Regions from separate parts of the Paracoccus aminovorans genome, predicted to be linked through region 3. Evidence: riboswitches for the same ligand, from Rfam matches in the RefSeq annotation. Region 3 holds a riboswitch; each other region holds the start of a gene.
The links. Region 3 has a riboswitch for cobalamin ahead of JCM7685_RS02215 (DUF1636 family protein). Riboswitches for the same ligand answer to the same signal wherever they lie in the genome.

Region 1 (6,379 bases), on a different replicon from region 3:
CGCCAAGCTGGACCCGGCCTCGATCCGTGCCGGGCTGCTGAACTGGCGCTTGCAGGGGCTGACTTTCGGTGCCACCTATGCGCTGTTCCCGCTGCTGGGTCTGGCGCTGGCCGCGGTCTTCGGCGGCGTGCTGGGGCCGGAACTGACGCTGGGGCTGCTGTTCCTGGCCGTGCTGCCCTCGACGGTGCAAAGCTCGATCGCCTTCACCTCGATCGCCGGCGGCAACGTGCCGGCGGCGATCTGCGCGGCGTCGCTGTCGAACCTGATTGGCGTGGCGCTGACGCCGCTGCTGGTCACCCGCATCCTGCACCAGGAAGGCGCCGCGGTCAGCCTCGACGCGGTGGAAAAGATCGCGATGCAGATCCTTTTGCCCTTCGTCGTCGGCCAGGTGCTGCGGCCCTGGATCGGTGACTTCGTGCGGCGCCACCGGCTGCTGACCATGGTGGTGGACCGCGGCTCGATCCTGCTGATCGTCTATTCGGCCTTCGGCGCCGGCACGGTGGCGGGCGTCTGGTCCAGCATCCCGGCTTCGGGCCTGGTGCTGTGCTTCCTGGTGGTGGCGCTGCTGCTGGCGCTGGCCATGGGCATCATGGTCGCCGCGGGCCGCATCTCCCGGCTGCCGCCCGCCGACCAGGCGGTGCTGTTCTTCTGCGGCTCGACGAAAAGCCTCGCCTCGGGCCTGCCCATCGCCTCTGCGATCTTCCCGGCGGCGACGGTGGGCGCCACCGTGCTGCCGGTGATGATCTATCACATGACCCAGCTTCTGGTCTGCTCGGCAGTGGCGCAACGCTACGCCCGGGCGCGCGCCTAAAAGTCCCAGTCGTCGTCTTCGGTCGCCACGGCCTTGCCGATGACATAGCTCGATCCGGAACCGGAAAAGAAGTCGTGGTTCTCGCTGTCGGGCGACAGCGCGGCCAGGATCGCCGGGTTCACCTCGCAGGCGGCCGGCGGGAAAAGCGCTTCGTAACCAAGGTTCTGCAAGGCCTTGTTCGCATTGTAGTGCAAAAAGGCCTTCACATCCTCGGTCAGGCCGATGCCGTCGTAAAGCTCGGCGGTATATTTCGATTCGATGTCGTAGAGATCGAAGATCAGCGAAAAGGCAAAATCCTTCAACTCCTGCTGCCTGGCGGCGCCCAGCTTCTCCAGCCCGCGCTGGTACTTGTAACCGATGTAATAGCCGTGCACCGCCTCGTCGCGGATGATCAGGCGGATCAGATCGGCGGTATTGGTCAGCTTGGCGCGGCTGGACCAGTACATGGGCAGGTAGAAGCCGGAATAGAACAGGAAACTCTCCAGGAAGACCGAGGCGATCTTGCGCTTCAAGGGATCGGCGCCGGCCTTGTATTTCTCGACCACCGTATGAGCCTTGGCCTGCAGATGCGGGTTCTCCTCGGCCCAGCGAAAAGCCTCGTCCACCTCCTTGGTCAGGCACAGCGTCGAAAAGATCGAGCTATAGGACCGCGCATGCACCGCCTCCATGAAGCTGATGTTCGACAGCACCGCTTCCTCATGCGGGGTCAGCGCATCGGGCATCATCGAGGGCGCGCCGATGGTGTTCTGCACCGTGTCGAGCAGCGTCAGCCCGGTAAAGACCCGGATGGTCAGCTCGCGCTCGGCCGGCCGCAGCGTGGCCCAGCTCTGCACGTCGTTCGACAGCGGCACCTTCTCCGGCAGCCAGAAGTTGACGGTCAGGCGGTTCCAAACCTCCAGGTCCTTCTCGTCCTCCAGCCGGTTCCAGTTGATCGCGCGCAAAGGCGTCCGCACGGCATGATCCTTCATTGGGAAGAACCTTTCTTTTGTGTCCAAATATCCCACGGGGGCCCGGGGGTGTGAAACCCCCGGCTCAAAGCGTGCAGGAAACGCAGCCCTGCACCTCGGTGCCTTCCAGCGCGGTCTGGCGCAGCCGGATGTAATAGATCGTCTTGATGCCCTTCTTCCAGGCATAGATCTGGGCGCGGTTGATGTCGCGCGTCGTCGCTTCGGCCGGGAAGAACAGCGTCAGCGACAGGCCCTGGTCGACATGCTCGGTCGCGGCGGCATAGGTGTCGATGATCGCTTCGGGGCCGATCTCATAGGCGTCGCGATAGAACTCGATGTTCTCGTTCGACATGAAGGCGGCAGGATAATAGACCCGGCCGATCTTGCCTTCCTTGCGGATCTCGATCTTGGCGACGATCGGGTGGATCGAGCTGGTCGAGTTGTTGATATAGCTGATCGAGCCGGTCGGCGGCACCGCCTGCAGGTTGCGGTTGTAAAGCCCGTGCTGCATGACCGAGGCCTTCAGCGTCGCCCAATCCTCGCGGGTGGGCAGGGTGACGTTCTCGAACACCCGCGTCACGTCCGGCAGGGTCGGCAGCCAGTCGCGCTCGGTATATTTGTCGAAGAACGAGCCGTCGGCGTATTTCGACTTCTCGAAATCCTTGAAGGTGCTGCCATGCTCCTGCGCCAGCAGATTCGAGGCCCGGATGGCGTGATAGGCCACCGCGGCGAAATAGACGCCGGTGAACTCGACCCCCTCGGGGCTGCCGTAATGGATGCGCTCGCGGGCCAGGAAGCCGTGCAGGTTCATCTGGCCCAGGCCCACGGCATGGGCCTCGTCATTGCCGCGCCGGATCGAGGGCACGGCGTCGATGGCCGACATTTCCGACACCGCGGTCAAGGCGCGGATCGCCGCCTCGACGGTGGCGCCCAGGTCCGGGCCGTCCATGGTCGCGGCGATGTTCAGCGAGCCGAGATTGCACGAAATATCAGTGCCCAGGTGGGAATAGCTCAGATCCTCGTTGAACTCGCTGGCCTCGTTGACCTGCAGGATCTCGCTGCACAGGTTCGACATGGTGATGCGGCCATGCACCGGGTTGGCGCGGTTCACCGTGTCCTCGAACATGATGTAGGGATAGCCGCTTTCGAACTGGATCTCGGCCAGGGTCTGGAAAAATGCGCGGGCGTTGATCTTGCGCTTCTTGATGCGCTTGTCGTCCACCATCTCGGCATATTTCTCGGTCACCGAGATTTCCGAGAAAGGCACGCCATAGACCTTCTGGATGTCGTGCGGCGAGAACAGGTACATGTCCTCGTTGCGCTTCGCCAGTTCGAAGGTCACGTCCGGGATCACCACGCCCAGGCTCAGCGTCTTGATGCGGATCTTCTCGTCGGCGTTCTCGCGCTTGGTGTCGAGGAAGCGCAGGATGTCCGGGTGATGCGCGTTCAGATAGACCGCGCCCGCGCCCTGACGCGCGCCCAGCTGATTGGCATAGCTGAACGAATCCTCCAGCAGTTTCATCACCGGGATGACACCCGAGGACTGGTTCTCGATGCCCTTGATCGGTGCGCCCGCCTCACGCAGGTTGGTTAGCATCAGCGCCACGCCGCCGCCGCGCTTCGACAGTTGCAGGGCCGAGTTGATCGAGCGGCCGATGGATTCCATGTTGTCTTCCAGCCGCAGCAGGAAGCACGAGATCAACTCGCCACGCGACTTCTTGCCGGCGTTGAGGAAGGTCGGCGTCGCTGGCTGGAAGCGACCGGACAGGATCTCGTCCATGAAGCGCATCGCCAGGCCCTCGTCGCCGCGCGCCAGCGCCAGGGCGACCATGACCACGCGGTCCTCATAGCGTTCCAGGTAGCGCTGGCCGTCGCGAGTCTTCAGCGTGTAGCTGGTGTAATACTTGAACGCGCCCAGGAAGGTCGGGAAACGGAACTTCTTCTGATAGGCGGCATCCCAGATCGCGCGCTGGAAGTTCTTGGAATACTGGTCCAGCACCTCGGGCTCGTAATAGCCCTCGTCGACCAGATAGCGCAGCTTTTCGTCCAGATTGTGGAAAAAGACGGTGTTCTGGTTGACGTGCTGCAGGAAATACTGCCGCGCCGCCTTGCGATCCGCGTCGAAGCGGATGCGGCCCTCGCCGTCATAGAGGTTCAGCATCGCGTTCAGCGCGTGATAGTCCAACTCGGCCTTTACGCCATCGTCAAGCATTCCGTCCCCCAGAATTCGCTTAGCCCCGCATGCACGCGGGAAATATCCAGATCGGTCCCCGCCAGCTCGAAACGATACAGCACGGGAACGTTGCATTTGGTGGAAATCACCCGACCAGACAGCGCATAGGTGGCGCCGAAATTCCGGTTGCCGGCGGCGATGACGCCGCGCAGCAGGGCGCGGCGGTCGGGATCGTTCAGGAAATGGATGACCTGCTTGGGCACCGCGCCCCGCCCCTCGCCATCGGCATAGGTCGGGCAGATCAGCACATAGGGCAGATCGGGCGCAGGCATCGGGTCCCTGGGCGAGATCGGGATGCGGCAGGCGGGCCGGCCGAGCCGGGCCACGAAGCGCGCCGTATTCCCCGAAGCCGAGGAGAAATAGACCAGTCTGCCCGTCGGCCCGCCCATGGCCCTTACGACAGGCGGCCGATCATGTCCGGGCGGAAGCCGGCCCAATGCGCCTCGCCGGCGACGACGACCGGCGCCTGGCGATAGCCGAGCGAGGTGACCAGTTCCAGCGCCGAGTCGTCCTCGGTCAGGTCCACCAGGTGGTAGTCGAGACCGCGCGCATCCAGGGCGCGGGTGGTGGCGGTGCATTGCACGCAGGCGGGCTTGGAATAAACGGTGATGGTCATGCCTCTGCTCCTTCTTTTTTGCTGTAGGGCAGCCGAGGGCTGGGCCGGAGGCTATGCCATCCGAACCGCTCAAGCCCCGCGCCCGCCGCACGGTGTGGTCCTTTCGTGCCATGGCAGGTCTTCTGACTCGCAGGTCTCGGCTCGGCTGCCCTTCCCGGTTTCCCAGTGGCGTTGCAACCTCGCTCACCGCTTACAGCTGCGGGGGCAGTGCCGGATTTTCACCGGGCTTCCCTCTTCGTCCTCCGGATCGCTCCGGATTAACCATGACCCGGCCAGTAAGCCACGCCGTGCGGCCCGGGTCAATCCATATCTAGTGGGATGCGGCGATCTATCCCCAAATATGTGGTGGGTCTGTGGATAAGATCGCCAGGGCGCACGAAAGGCGTCCCGTTAACCATTCGCCGAACGGATCGGGGTCCGAAGCGGCCATCCTGCTGCCGGAGGTTGTGCGGCGCCGCCGCGGGCGTACTCGGCGGCAGGGACGCATGGCGGGACCGAGATCCGACCCCGCAATCCGCGGCGCCCTCACAGGGCGGCCGTGGCACGCTTCACCTGCCATGTCCGCCGAACAAAGGCGGCGACGAAGATCGCGGTCAGGATCAGGATGACCGTCGGCGCCGGCGCGCTGTCCAGGAAGAAGCTGGCATAGGCCCCGGTCAGCATCGCCGCCATGCAGACCGCCACCGCCACCGCCAGCATGCGGCCGAAGCTGCGCGCCAGCAGGAAGGCGATGGCGCCCGGCGCGATCAGCAGCCCGACCGCCAGGATCAGCCCCGTCGCCGCCATGGTGGCGACGATGGTCAGCGACAGGATCGTCAGCAACCCATAATGCAGCAACCCCACCGGCAGGCCCGACGCCCGCGCCTGCGCCGGATCGAAGGCGTGCAGCATCAGGTCCTTCCATTTCAGCAGCAGCACCAGCGACACCGGCGCCCCGATCCACAGGGCGGTGCGCAGGTCCGCGGCGCCCACGCCCAGCATGTTGCCGAACAGGATATGGTCCAGGTGCACGTCCGAGGCGATCGAGGTGTAGAGGACGATCCCCAGCCCGAACATGCCCGAGAAGACGACGCCCATGACCGTGTCCTTCTTCACGCGGCTGTTGTCCGCCAGGTATCCGGTGGCCAGCGCCGTCACCATCCCGGCCGCGAAGGCGCCCAGGATCAGCGGAAAGCCGAGGATATAGGCCAGCACCACGCCCGGCAGCACCGCGTGGCTGACCGCGTCGCCCATCAGCGCCCAGCCCTTCAGCACCAGGAAGCAGGACAGCAGCGCCGTCGGGACCGCGACGATGGCCGAGATCAGGAAGGCGTTCTGCATGAAGCCGAACTGGAACGGCAGCAGGAGCTGGTCGATCATTGCGGGGCCTCCTCGCGCAGGGCGGCGCGGGCCTTGGCGCGGGCGGCCAGCAGCCCGTGCTTCGGCGCCCAGACGAAGGCGGCGAGGAAGATCAGCGTCTGCAGCACGACGATGATGCCGCCGGTCGCGCCGTCGAGGAAATAGCTCAGATAGGCGCCCAGGAAGCTGGTGACGGTGCCCAGGGTCACCGACAGCAGGATCAGCCGCGGGAAGCGGTCGCAGAGCAGATAGGCCGTGGCGCCGGGTGTCACCACCATGGCGATGACCAGGAACGCGCCCACGGTCTGCATCGCCGCCACCACGCAGGCCGACAGCAGCACGAAGAACATTCCCTTCAGCAACCCGGGCCGCAGCCCGACGGTCCGGGCGTGGCTCTCGTCGAAAAAGACCACCATCAGGTCCTTCCACTTCAG
Region 2 (6,379 bases), on a different replicon from region 3:
ATGGGCATGACCGAGGCTAGACGGCTGTGGTGGATCGACCTGCCGCTGACCCTGCCGGTCATCCTGGCCGCCGCACGCATCGTTCTCGTGCAGAATATCGGGCTGGCCACCGTGGGGGCGCTGATCGGCTCGGGCGGGTACGGCACCTTCATCTTCCAGGGCATCGGCCAGACGGCGACCGACCTGATCCTCCTGGGCGTGATCCCGACGGTGGCGCTGGCCTTCCTGACATCCTCGGTCATGGACCTGCTGATCGGGCTTTCCGGGGGGCAGCCGCAATGATCGAGATCGAGGCCCTGACCAAGACCTATGACGGCAGGACGGTGGTCGACAAGGTCAGCGCCCGCTTTGCGAAGGGCACGCTCACCGCCATCGTCGGCAGCTCCGGCTCGGGCAAGACGACGCTGTTGCGGATGATCAACCGGCTGGTCGAACCCACATCGGGACGGGTGCTGATCGACGGCCAGGATGCCAGCCGCATCCCCGAAACTTCGCTGCGCCAGGGCATCGGCTATGTCATCCAGGGATATGGGCTGTTTCCGCATTGGACAGCGGCGCGCAATATCGGTGTCGTCCCGACCCTTCTGGGCTGGCCCAAGGACCGGATCGCGGCCCGCGTCACCGAGTTGTTGCAGATGCTGCAGCTTGACCCGGCCGAGATCGCAGATCGCTATCCGCATCAGCTTTCGGGCGGGCAAGCGCAGCGGATCGGTGTCGCGCGGGCCCTGGCCGCGCGCCCCGATGTGCTGCTGATGGACGAGCCTTTCGGCGCGCTGGACCCGCTGATCCGGCGCCAGGCTCAGCGCGATCTGACCCGGATCCGCCGCCAGCTGGGCACGACCATCGTCCTGGTCACCCATGACATGAACGAGGCGCTGTATCTGGGCGATGCCATCGCCGTGATGCGGGACGGACGGTTCGAGCAGTTCGACACCCCCGACCGGATCATCCGCGCGCCCGCCACGCCCTTCGTGGCCGATCTGGTGGGCGAAACGGGCCGCTCCCTGCGCCTGCTGGCGCTGCACCCGGTCGGCTCGCTGTCGCGCGCGGGCGAAGCCGAGGGCGAGCCGGTCGATGTGGCCGCTTCACTGTCGGACGCGCTGGCCGAAATGATCTGGACCGGACGCGACCGATTGCCGGTGACCGATGCGCAGGGGCAACGGCTTGGCATCGTCACGCGCGACGACATCCTGGCGCGGGGTCGGGAATGACGGCGCTGCGCTGGATCATCCTGATCGGTGTGACGGGCGGGCTGATCCTGTTTCCCGCGCTGTTCGAGCCGCTGCTGCGCCCCTTCGCGCCCGCGGGCGGGCCGGTGATCTACGACCGCGCATCGCTGGCCGGCCTGACCGCCTCGCATCTGGCGCTGGTGGCGCTGGCGATGATCCCCTCGACCCTGATCGCGCTGGCGCTGGCCATCCTCGTCACCCGCCCCGCCGGGGCCGAGTTCCTGCCCATGGCCCGGACGCTGGCGAATGTCGGCCAGACCTTTCCGCCGGTCGCCGTGCTGGCGCTGTCGGTTCCCTTGCTGGGCTTCGGCGCCCGGCCCACGGTGCTGGCCCTGTTCCTCTACGGCCTGCTGCCGATCTTCGAAAACGCGCTGGCGGGACTGCGGGCGGTGCCCGGCGCGGTCCTGCTTTCGGGCAAGGCGATGGGCATGACGCCGCGCCGGATATTGACGCAGGTCGAGATGCCCCTCGCCCTGCCCCTGATCCTTGAGGGGATCCGGATCTCGATCGTCATCGCGCTGTCCACGGCGACCATCGGCTCGACCATCGCCGCGCGCAGCCTGGGCGAGGTGATCATCGCCGGGCTGACCTCGAACAATCCGGCCTATGTCATCCAGGGCGGGATGCTGACGGGCTGCATCGCCGTGCTGCTTTACGATGCCTTCGGGCTGCTCATCGAGATCGCGAAACGCCGAACCGGCAGAGAGCCTCAGCAGGCCATTTGAAAAGGGTCCCATCCTCGTTCGAGGCACCCGGGAAAAGTGGCTGCTCGTGAATAGGCTGGTGCTCGGCCTGCAGGCCGTCGGTGGCTAACCTTCACCCCTCATTTACCGATCAGATCCAACGGAGAAACGGACCGGAGCCTGCATGATACCCTCTTCGGTTGGTATCGGTCCGCGCGCGACGCGGCGAAACAGCGTCACCCCCGAGCGGCCCTCGCGCTGCGGATCTGGTGGCTCGGCGGCGCCTGCGTCACAGCCCCAGCGCAGCAGGATGTGCAGCTCTGGTAGAGGACCAGAGGTGCAATAGCGCAGCCGCCGCCGCTTCGCTCATATTTATCATGACGGAATTTCACTTCCGGAGCCGTTGACACTTTGTGCAAGGCGGGCAAATTTGCCGTGTGATTCAGGTGCCGGGGGAGCCCCCGGATAAAAGGGAATCCGGTAAGACAGTCGTCAAATCCGGAGCTGCCCCCGCAACTGTAGGCGGAGAGCCTGTCCGAATGCCACTGGCGCGTATCGCGCGCTGGGAAGGCCGGACCAGGCGAAGACCCGCAAGTCAGGAAACCTGCCTGGATCGATCACCTGTTCCGGCCGCGGTGGGCGCGTCGGGAGCGGCCAATCCGCAAAGGTGACATCGCCGCTTCGCGACATTCGTCGCGGGGAGTCTTTTCGTTTTCCGGCCTGCTTCGTCAGGTCGTCCAGAAGGCATGTCACGATGAATGAAGAATTCACGTTCACTATCAAGAGCATTCGCTTTGATGAGGACTACCACCCCTCAGACAATACGCGGATCACGACCAACTTCGCAAATCTGGCAAGAGGAGAGAGTCGCAGAGAAAACCTGCGCAACGCATTGAAGATGATCGACAATCGCTTCAATGCCCTAGCCCACTGGGATAATCCCCAAGCAGATCGTTATTCTGTCGACCTTGAAATAATTTCCGTCGAATTTAATGTCGGCGTTGAAGGCGTCAATGATTCCTTCCCATTGATTGAAATCTTGAAGACAAATATCATCGATAAAAAGGCCGAAAAGCGCATTGATGGCATTGCGGGGAACAATTTCTCATCTTATGTTCGGGATTATGACTTCAGTGTATTGCTGCCCGATCACAACAGAAAGCGACCGAGCTTCAGCGTTCCGGACAACTTCGGCGGTTTGCACGGAAAGCTTTTCAAGCACTTCGTACACTCGAACGCTTACAAAGAGAAATTCAAGAAGGCTCCCGTCATATGTCTCAGCGCTTCAAGCAGCAGGACTTATCGTCGGACCGAAAATCAGCATCCTGTCCTGGGCGTGGAGTATCAGCAAGATCAGCACTCCTTGACCGATCAATATTTCGGGAAAATGGGGCTGCGGGTTCGATTTTTCATGCCTCCAGATGGAGTCGCGCCTCTGGCTTTCTATTTCAGCGGCGATTTGCCTAATGATTACAATAATCTTGAGCTTATCGGCACCATCAGCACGATGGAAACCTTTCAGAAAATCTACCGCCCGGAGATTTACAACGCAAATTCCACTGCAGGGAAGTTCTATCAGCCAAGCTTGCAGAATCGTGACTACTCCCTAACCCAGATTGTTTATGATCGTGAGGAACGGAGTCGGCTGGCTATTGAGCAGGGCAAGTTCGCCCATGAGCACTTCATCAAGCCGCACCAAGCCACTCTTGAGCAGTGGTTTGCCAGCTACGCACTTTGAACAATCAGGATCAAAAGGTTACTTGCAATGAAAACACTGCTACCCACCTCAACTGCCGGCAGTTTGCCCAAACCCTCCTGGCTTGCGCAACCCGAGACTCTCTGGTCGCCCTGGAAGTTGCAAGGTGAGCAACTGATCGAGGGAAAGCAGGATGCTCTGCGTTTATCCCTGGCAGATCAGCAACAGGCAGGCATTGATATCGTCAGCGACGGCGAGCAAACGCGTCAGCATTTCGTCACCACGTTCATCGAGCATCTCAGCGGAGTTGATTTCGAAAAGCGCGAGACCATCAGGATTCGGGATCGTTATGATGCGAGTGTCCCGACGGTTGTCGATGCCGTGGTCCGTCGAAGGCCGGTCTTTGTCGAGGATGCCAAATTTTTGCGCCAGCAGACCAGGCAGCCCATCAAATGGGCCCTGCCCGGCCCCATGACGATGATCGATACGCTTTATGATGCTCACTATAAAAGTCGCGAGAAACTGGCCTGGGAATTCGCCAGCATCCTGAATCAGGAAGCCAAGGAGCTGGAGGCTGCCGGCGTCGACATCATTCAGTTCGATGAACCCGCATTCAATGTATTTTTCGATGAGGTGAATGATTGGGGGATCGCCACTCTGGAAAGGGCTATTGAAGGTCTTCAATGCGAAACCGCGGTGCATATTTGCTATGGCTACGGTATCAAGGCCAATATAGACTGGAAAAAGACCCTTGGTGCGGAGTGGAGGCATTATGAAGAAATCTTCCCAAAACTGCAAAAGTCCGATATCGACATAATATCTCTGGAATGTCAGAATTCTCGTGTCCCAATGGATCTGATCGAACTCATCCGAGGCAAGAAAGTGATGGTGGGCGCTATTGATGTGGCGACCAATGCCATCGAGACTCCCGACGAGGTAGCCGATACTCTACGAAGGGCGCTGCAGTTCGTGGACGCCGACAAGCTCTGGCCCTGCACCAACTGCGGCATGGCGCCTTTGACTCGTCGCGTGGCAAGCGGCAAGCTGGCTGCTTTGAGCGCGGGCGCAGAAATTGTCCGAAGAGAACTTGCAGGCTGATGTTCAGAATACCGGCTGCCGGACGAAGGTGTCCCGATGGCGGCGAAGTATGTCTTGTCAAAGACGTTGTTCCCGCGCGGTGCATTCAAAAATCATCATAGAAGGTGTCGAGGGTGCGGCGCACAACCCATCCACCGGCTTCGCACCGGCCAACTGGACATAGCCTTCGTCGCTGGCGCTCGGCCGGGCCAGCAACCGGCAGCATGTGCACGAGGTCATGCAGGTGGCCGGATGGGCCTACCGACCGCATGGATCCGGCGCCCGCATCGTCTCGCGCCTCGAGGCAACCTGGGCGATCCCGGCCAGCCATCTGGCCGCGGGCTCCTCGCTGGGCCGGATGCAGGATCAAGCCGGTCATCAGCGACCCACACGAGGGCATCAAGGCCGCGGCCTCGACGGTTCTTAGCGCCACCTGGCAGCGCGGTCTCGTCCACTGCCAGCACAACGCCCTTGTCCATGCCGGAAAGAATGGTCGCGGGGTGGATCTCCATCTTCATCGTAACGGCCTTCGCCCAAAATACGGCGGAAGCGGCCGGTGCCCAATGGAGGGCGGTGGCCAACCAGATCCGGCACAAAGTGTCGAAGTTGGCCACCATCATGGAAGAGGCCCAACACGACTTGCCTACATGTCGTCGCAGCTTGAACGATGATAGAGGCCTCGGGATATCATCACCCCGCTCCAAGCAAGGCCGGGTTTCCGGGTTGCCGCTCGCCGATTTCTCAGCACCAGGCCAAGGCAATCGGGGCGGAACGGGTGATTCGTCCTTCGAAGCAGCGCGGATCCCGTTTTCCAGGCTGGAACGGCGAGTCGATCCTGCCAAATCGAAAAGGGACGATTTGGACAGAATGTACCAGTTTGGCCGCCCATTCGCCTGTCCTCTGGTCAGAATGTCTGCATATCGGGCGATCCGGTCTCGGAAAGTGGACAATACTTCCAATCAACATATTGATATAAAATAATAAAATATTGACAGCCGGACGCAATATGTCGTTCCTGCAATTGGGGGTTTCGTCGGGAATGCTGCATGTGGGCACCGGCAGTCTAGGGGAGGAGAGGAAATGATGCGTCATTCCAGAATGCCGGCATCGCTGCTATCGGCGGCGCCAAGTAACCGGCAGGACACCAGCGCCCAGCAGGACACGATTCGGCTTGGTGAACGATACCCAGCACTGCCTCCATTCAGGGCTTTGAGCCGCATCGCGGCCGGATGACCTGACGGCGGCTCGTGCCGCTGCGACAGCGCCGCACAAGATCTCTGGCATCTGACGCAACCGACCGGGCCGGCGCATGAAGCCGGCTTGCGGATGATCGTTTAGGCACAACCTTCAGCACCAAGAACATCATCATGGCATACAAGAGCGACTCGGAAATCGCCTCGGAGGCGGCCAAGCTGCCGATCCGGGACGTCGCGGCAAAGCTCGGCATCGCGGTCGAGGATATGCTACCCTATGGCCACGACAAGGCCAAGATCAGCCGGCAGTTCATCGACGGGCTGACGGACCGACCCTCGGGCAAGCTGGTCCTGGTCACGGCGATCAACCCGACCCCGGCCGGCGAGGGCAAGACCACCACCACCGTCGGCTTGGGCGATGCGCTGAACCGCATCGGCAAGCGCGCCTGCATCTGCATCCGCGAGGCCTCACTTGGGCCGAATTTCGGCATGAAGGGCGGC
Region 3 (6,379 bases):
GCCGGCGGAGTTCGGCCAGCGGCAGGATCTCGATGCCGGCGACGCGGCCCGAGGCGGCATCCCAGCGCGGCGCCATGCCGGCAAGATGCAGCGCCATGGCGAATTCCTCGCCCGCGGTGCGCATGGTGGCGCTGCCCCACAGGTCCACGACCAGCCCCCGGGGCCAGTCGCCGTGATCCTGAAGATGGCGGCGCAGCAGTTCCTCGGCCAGCTTCACGCCCTGGGTATGGGCATTGCGCGAGGGCACGGCGCGCGGGTCCACGGTGAAGAGATTGCGCCCCGTGGGCAGCACGTCCCGACGTCCGCGTGCCGGAGAGCCCGAGGGGCCGGGCGCGACATGGCGCCCCGCCAGGGCGCGGGCCAGGCCCTCGGCCTCGCCGGGGACGGTGCCGTAGACATGCAGCCCGTCGCCGAAGCGGCTGTCCTTGAGATCGCAGAGAAAGCGGTCGATCAGCGGGATCGCCTCGGAGGGCGCGGCGTCGGGGGGCAGGCCGAGGTCGGCCTCGACGCCGGCGGCGCGGGCCTCGTCGCGGATCGCGCCGATCAGGCGGTCGCGGCGGCGCGGGTCCAGCCCGTCGGCGGTGGAATATTCGTCCAGCAGCCGTTCCAGATGCGCCAGGTTTTCGGGAACGGCGGCATCGACCAGCGGCGGCGGCAGGTGGCCCAGCGTCACCGCCGACAGCCGGCGCTTGGCCTGCGCGGCCTCGCCAGGGTCGTTGACGATGAAGGGATAGATCACCGGCAGATCGCCCAGCAGCGCCTGCGGCCAGCATTCCCCAGAAAGCGCCACCGACTTGCCGGGCAGCCATTCCAGCGTGCCATGCGCGCCCATGTGGACCAGCGCCTGGGCCTGGGTCCGAAGCCACAGGTAGAAGGCGACATAGTCGTGGCATGGGGTGCGGGAGAGGTCATGGTAGTCGTCGCTGCGGGTCGCGACCGCGCCGCGCTCGGGCTGCAGGGCGATGAGGTCGGGGCCCTGGCGGATGGCGGCGAAGCGGAAGCCCTGGGCCGGCGGCTCGCCCCAGGCGGCGTGCAGGTCGTCGCGCAGGGGGGCCGGCAGCGCGGCCAGCGCGCGCAGGTAGTCGGCCAGTGGCCAGTGCAGCCGCTCGGCCAGCAGGCGGCGGCCCAGGTCGGCGTGGCCGATCCCCAGCATCGCGCCCGCCGAGGCCAGCGCGTCCAGTCCCACCGCATGGGCCAGCTGATGCGCCTTGCCGGGATAGGTGGACAGCACCACCGCCCGCCGCGCCGCCGGCAGCGCCAGCCGCGCCTTGATCCGCGCCACCGCCGCCGCGATCAGCGCCGCGTCGGGGGCATGGACCAGGCGCGCGCATTGCAGGTCGGGGTCGCGGGGCTGCGGCTCCTTGAAGCTGACGGCGCCCAGGAAGATGCGGCCGTCGACCTCGGGCAGCACCACATGCATGGCGAGGTCGGCGGCCGAAAGGCCGCGGTCCTCGGCGGCCCAAAGCGCGCGGGGCGCGGTGGACAGCGCCGCCTGGAACACCGGGCAATCGGCGCCGTCGAAGGGGGTGGCCCCGGCATCGTCCCGGGCGGAAAAGGCGGTCAGGTTCACGACCGCCGCCACGCCCGGCAGGTGCGGGGCGAGGAAATCCGCGACACCGGCGGCCTTCAGCGAGGGCGCGAACACGCCGGTCGCGGGCAGGCCGGCGTCGCGCAGCGCCCGGATCAGCGCATCGACCGGGCCGAGGTCGGCCGCGGTCAGATAGCTGCGATAGAAGCTGACCAGCAGCCCGGGGATGGGGCGGTCGATCACGCCGCGGTCGGGGTCGTAGAAGCCGAAGGCGGGGATGGCGGCCTGGCCCTCGACCGCGGCGGCGGGCAGGCCGGCGGCGCGGGCCAGCTCGGCCAGCGCCATCTGCGCGGCCACCGCCCCGCCTTCGTCGCAGAGCGCCGTGAGCCGGTGCAGCATGGGCGGCGGCAGCGTGGACAGCCGCTCCAGGGCCGGGTCGGGGCGGCCGTCGGCGGGCAGGAAGGCCAGCGCGATGCCGCGCCGCCGGGCCAGGTCCTGAAGACTGGCGGCGCCATAGGGCCAATAGGCCTCGCCGCCGATCAGCCGGACCAGCACGGCACGGGCGCCGGACAGCGTCGTCTCGCAATACTGGTCGACCGAGACCGGGTGGCGCAGCGCCGACAGGTTGCACAGCCGCAGCGACGGCAGGCCGCCGGCGGCGCGGTGCCAGCCCGCCGCGAAGGCGCCGAGGTCGCTGTCGCTATAGGACAGCACCACCAGATCGGCGGGGCTCTGGCCGGGGTCGGTCGGAACCTCGGCATCCTCGAGCCCGCGGCTTTCGCGGAAGACGACGTGCAAACCGGACCCCTTTTAGCCGTGCAGAACCTCGCGGATGGCGGCTTCGTCAATATCGTCGTGCTCGGCGATCACCACAAGCCGCGACAGCCGCGGCTGATCGCCCCACGGCCGGTCGAACTGATGCCGCACCCGTTCGCCCACCGCCTGCACCAGCAGGCGCATCGGCTTGCCGGCGACGGCGACATGGCCCTTGACGCGCAGGACGTTCCGTTCGCGCGCCAGCCGCTCGATCCGCGCCACCAGATCGGCGGGATCGGCGATCTCGGGCAGCTCGATCACCACCGAATCGAAATCGTCGTGTTCGTGGTCGTCGGCGCCGTCGTGGTGGCTGGGGCGGGCGTCGAGGTCGTCCTCGGCCGCGGCGCCCAGGCCCAGGATCACGCGCGGGTCGATCACGCCGTCGGTCAGGGGCAGAATCGGCAGCTTGCGCGGCGCCTCGGCCTCGATCGCGGCGCGGGCAGCGGCAAGGCCCGCCTCGCCGGCCAGGTCGGCCTTGGACAGCAGCACGATGTCGGCGCAGGCGATCTGGTCCTCGAACACCTCGGACAGGGGCGTTTCATGGTCCAGGCTGTCGTCCGCGGCGCGCTGGGCCTCGACGGCGGCTTCGTCGGGGGCGAAGCGGCCGGCGGCCACCGCTTCGGCATCGGCCAGGGCGATCACCCCGTCCACGGTGATGCGCGAGCGGATCGCCGGCCAGTCGAAGGCCTTCAGCAGCGGCTTGGGCAGGGCCAGGCCCGAGGTCTCGATCAGGATGTGATCGGGCCGCGCCGGCATCGCCATCAGCTTTTCCAGCGTCGGGATGAAGTCGTCGGCGACGGTGCAGCAGATGCAGCCGTTCGACAGTTCCAGGATGTTCTCGGCCGGGCAATTCTCGTCGGCGCAGGATTTCAGGATGTCGCCGTCGACGCCCATGGTGCCGAATTCATTGACCAGCACCGCCAGCCGCTTGCCCTGCGGGTTCTGCATCAGGTGGCGGATCAGCGTGGTCTTGCCGGCACCCAGGAAGCCGGTGATGACGGTGACGGGGGTCTTGGTCAGGTCGGTCATGATTCATCCAGTCGGGGGGCCAAGGGGGGAGGAATGCGCGCGATGCTGCGCTTGCGGAAAATCGGGCTGCGCTCGCGCCAGGGCACGATGCCGTCGGGCGTGGCGGCATAGGCGCTGGCGCCTTGCAGGATCTCGGCGGCGTCCGCGGGTTCCATGCGGCCATAGACATAGGTCCAGCGGTCGGGGCCGCTCAGCGCGATGGCGGCGCCATTGGAACAGGCCGAGAGGCATTCGACCGGACGGATGGTCACGCCCGCCGGATCGGGGTGGCGCAGCAGCGCCGCCATCAGCCGCTGTCCCGGCACGGGCTGGCCGTCGACGACGGGCTCGCCGGCACGGCAGGTGATGCAGACATGCAGCGTCACGGTCATGCCTCAGCTCCCCTGGTCATGGCGGCATGAGGCAGGGCGGTCGCCCGAACCCCAGCAGGAACACCCCGTCCGCCGGTCAATCCTTCTGCGCGGCAGGTCTCCCGGCTTGCGGATTCGGGCCAGGCCCACGGGCGTCCCACCTTCCCGGCATGTGCCAGTGGCTTTGGACGACCTTTCCGGTCACGGTCGCGGGGGCGGCTGCTTTCGGGTATAACCCGTCGCATTCCCTTTTCACCTGTCATGGGACAGGAACCGGCGCAGCCGAAGCTGTGCCCCCCACGCCCCCGCTTGTCAAGCAAAGGAGTCCCCGATGTCCGCCGATCCCCCCGAAGACGAGAACGCCCGCCACGCCCAGAAGATGGCCAAGGTCAAGGCCGCTCGCGACCGCATGATGGCCGGCAAGCAGGGCGAAAAGGGCCTGATCATCGTCCATACCGGCAAGGGCAAGGGGAAATCTTCTTCCGGCTTCGGCATGATCCTGCGCTGCATCGCCCACGGCATGCCCTGCGCGGTGGTGCAGTTCATCAAGGGCGCCTGGGACACCGGCGAGCGGCGGCTGCTGACAACGCATTTCGCCAATCTCTGCCAGTTCCACGCCATGGGCGAGGGCTTCACCTGGGAAACCCAGGACAAGGCCCGCGACGTCGCCGCCGCCCGCGCCGGCTGGGAAAAGGCCAAGGCGCTGATCCGCGACCCCGAGATCCGCATGGTGCTGCTCGACGAGATCAACATCGCGCTGCGCTACGACTATCTGGACGTGGCCGAGGTCGTGGCTTTCCTGCGCGACGAAAAGCCGCCTATGACCCATGTCGTGCTGACCGGCCGCAACGCCAAGCCGGAACTGATCGAGGCCGCCGATCTGGTCACCGAGATGGAGGTGGTCAAGCATCCGTTCCGCGACGGCATCAAGGCGCAGCCGGGGGTGGAATTCTGACGCGGCATGGTGTCATCTGCCCCGGCCGATACACGAGCGATTTCGAAAGGGATGTTGCAGGATGATTTTCAGACAAGGACTTGTTGCGCTGCTGGCCTTCTGCCCGTTTTCGGCAGCCTGGGCGGTGCCGGCCAGCGACGAGGGCGCCGCCAGGCTGAAGGGCGTCTTCCAGACCTATTTCGGCGCGGTCGAGGGCGTGGTCAGCGTCACGCCCCAGGGCGACAGCTACGAATTGCGGATCGACCCGGCGCCGCTGCTGGCGCAGGTTCCCGACGATCAGGCGCAGATCACCGTCTCGCCCCTGACCTATGAGCTGACCGACAATGGCGACGGCAGCTGGGGCGTCAGCGAGGACCAGGTGCTCAGCTGGTCGGTGGCGGTGCCGAAGATGTTCGAGCAGAAGGGCTCGACCCGGATCGAATCGACCGGCACCTGGGACGAGGCGCTGATGAGCTTTCGCGACCAGAAGGCGGTGATGACGGATTACGTCATCGATTCGGTGCAATATGGTCCGCCGATGGCGGCCGACGGCGCCCCGGCCGATCCCTCGGCCGAGCCGCAGGTCATATCGCGCGACCACCAGTCCACCGCGCGGATGGAGACGGCCCTGACCGGCACCGCCGGCAAAGCGGGCGGCGTCGATCAGGCGATGAGCTTCACCGCCACCGACCTTGCCCAGCGACAGGAGGTCGCGATGGGCCCCGGCGGCGCGCCGATGCTGATCGAGGTCTCGGCCCCCGGCTACGGCGGCCAGGCGCAGATCGCGGGCGCGCGCACGGACGGCATCCTGTCGATGCTGGCATGGTTCGTCGCCCATCCCTCGCAGGAGCTGATCAAGGGTTCGCAAGAGGGCCTGCGCGACAAGCTCGCCGCTGCCATGCCGCTTTGGGACGACCTGTCGATGGACATGGACATGCGCGACCTGAAGGTCGTTTCGCCGGTCGGCACATTCGGGCTGGCTTCGGCCAAGATCGGCATCGGCATGTCCGGCGCCACGCCCGACGGTCGGTTCCAAGAGCGTTTCACCCTGTCCGGCCTGACCGTGCCGGAAGGCGTGCTGCCGCCCTGGGCGGCGCCGATCCTGCCGCAAGAGGTGACGCTGGACTTCGCCGCCTCGCATTTCGACCTGGCGGCGCCGGCGAAGCTGCTGATCGAGACCTTCGACCTGAATGCCGACGATCCGCTGGCGAAGCTGTCGCCCGAGCAGGTTCAGCAGGCGCTGCTGCCCGATGGCAAGGCGGCACTGAAGCTGGCGCCGTCGCAGATCAAGGGCGACGGCTATCAGATCGACTATCGCGGCGACATGGCCGTGGGGCCGGGGGCCGCACCGGTGGGCTCGGCGCTGATCGAGGCGACGGGGCTCGACAAGGTCGAGGCCGCGCTGGCCGCCGCCCCGCAAGAGCAGGCCGCGCAGCCGCTGATGATGCTGCGCATGGCCCGCGCCATGTCGAAACCCGACGGCAGCGGCGGCAACAGCTGGGACATCCAGATGGCCGAAACCGGCGTGGTCACCGTCAACGGCCAGCCGATGGGGCCCGCCACCCCGCAGTAACCGCCGCAGGCCCGCGCCGGATCGCCTCTGTCCGAATTGCCGGACAGCGGTATTCCGGCCGGGTCTCGGGAAAGCCGCAGGGCGCCCCGCCCCGCCGGGATCCGGCGGGGCTATCTTTTTTCCCAGCCGGGCGCGGTATTCGCCTGCCA

Region 1: linked by a shared signal. The riboswitch ahead of nrdH (glutaredoxin-like protein NrdH) and the one ahead of JCM7685_RS02215 (DUF1636 family protein) in region 3 are both predicted to bind cobalamin.
Region 2: linked by a shared signal. The riboswitch ahead of JCM7685_RS19190 (DUF1852 domain-containing protein) and the one ahead of JCM7685_RS02215 (DUF1636 family protein) in region 3 are both predicted to bind cobalamin.

Annotation. Positions count from the first base shown of each region.
Region 1 covers NZ_LN832562.1:304,590-310,968, reverse strand. Annotated here, with positions in the region: gene JCM7685_RS17515 (bile acid:sodium symporter family protein) at 1-811, shown strand, start outside; gene nrdF (class 1b ribonucleoside-diphosphate reductase subunit beta) at 808-1,779, opposite strand; gene nrdE (class 1b ribonucleoside-diphosphate reductase subunit alpha) at 1,844-3,970, opposite strand; gene nrdI (class Ib ribonucleoside-diphosphate reductase assembly flavoprotein NrdI) at 3,952-4,380, opposite strand; gene nrdH (glutaredoxin-like protein NrdH) at 4,386-4,607, opposite strand; cobalamin riboswitch at 4,703-4,888, opposite strand; gene JCM7685_RS17490 (metal ABC transporter permease) at 5,133-5,966, opposite strand; gene JCM7685_RS17485 (metal ABC transporter permease) at 5,963-6,379, opposite strand, start outside.
Region 2 covers NZ_LN832562.1:686,730-693,108, forward strand. Annotated here, with positions in the region: gene JCM7685_RS19170 (ABC transporter permease) at 1-282, shown strand, start outside; gene JCM7685_RS19175 (ABC transporter ATP-binding protein) at 279-1,211, shown strand; gene JCM7685_RS19180 (ABC transporter permease) at 1,208-1,954, shown strand; cobalamin riboswitch at 2,340-2,538, shown strand; gene JCM7685_RS19190 (DUF1852 domain-containing protein) at 2,667-3,650, shown strand; gene JCM7685_RS19195 (methionine synthase) at 3,678-4,706, shown strand; partial or broken gene JCM7685_RS20470 (transposase) at 5,051-5,327, shown strand; gene JCM7685_RS19205 (formate--tetrahydrofolate ligase) at 6,053-6,379, shown strand, end outside.
Region 3 covers NZ_LN832559.1:431,046-437,424, forward strand. Annotated here, with positions in the region: gene cobN (cobaltochelatase subunit CobN) at 1-2,326, opposite strand, end outside; gene cobW (cobalamin biosynthesis protein CobW) at 2,339-3,373, opposite strand; gene JCM7685_RS02215 (DUF1636 family protein) at 3,370-3,744, opposite strand; cobalamin riboswitch at 3,820-4,016, opposite strand; gene cobO (cob(I)yrinic acid a,c-diamide adenosyltransferase) at 4,055-4,678, shown strand; gene JCM7685_RS02225 (hypothetical protein) at 4,740-6,230, shown strand; gene bluB (5,6-dimethylbenzimidazole synthase) at 6,341-6,379, opposite strand, start outside.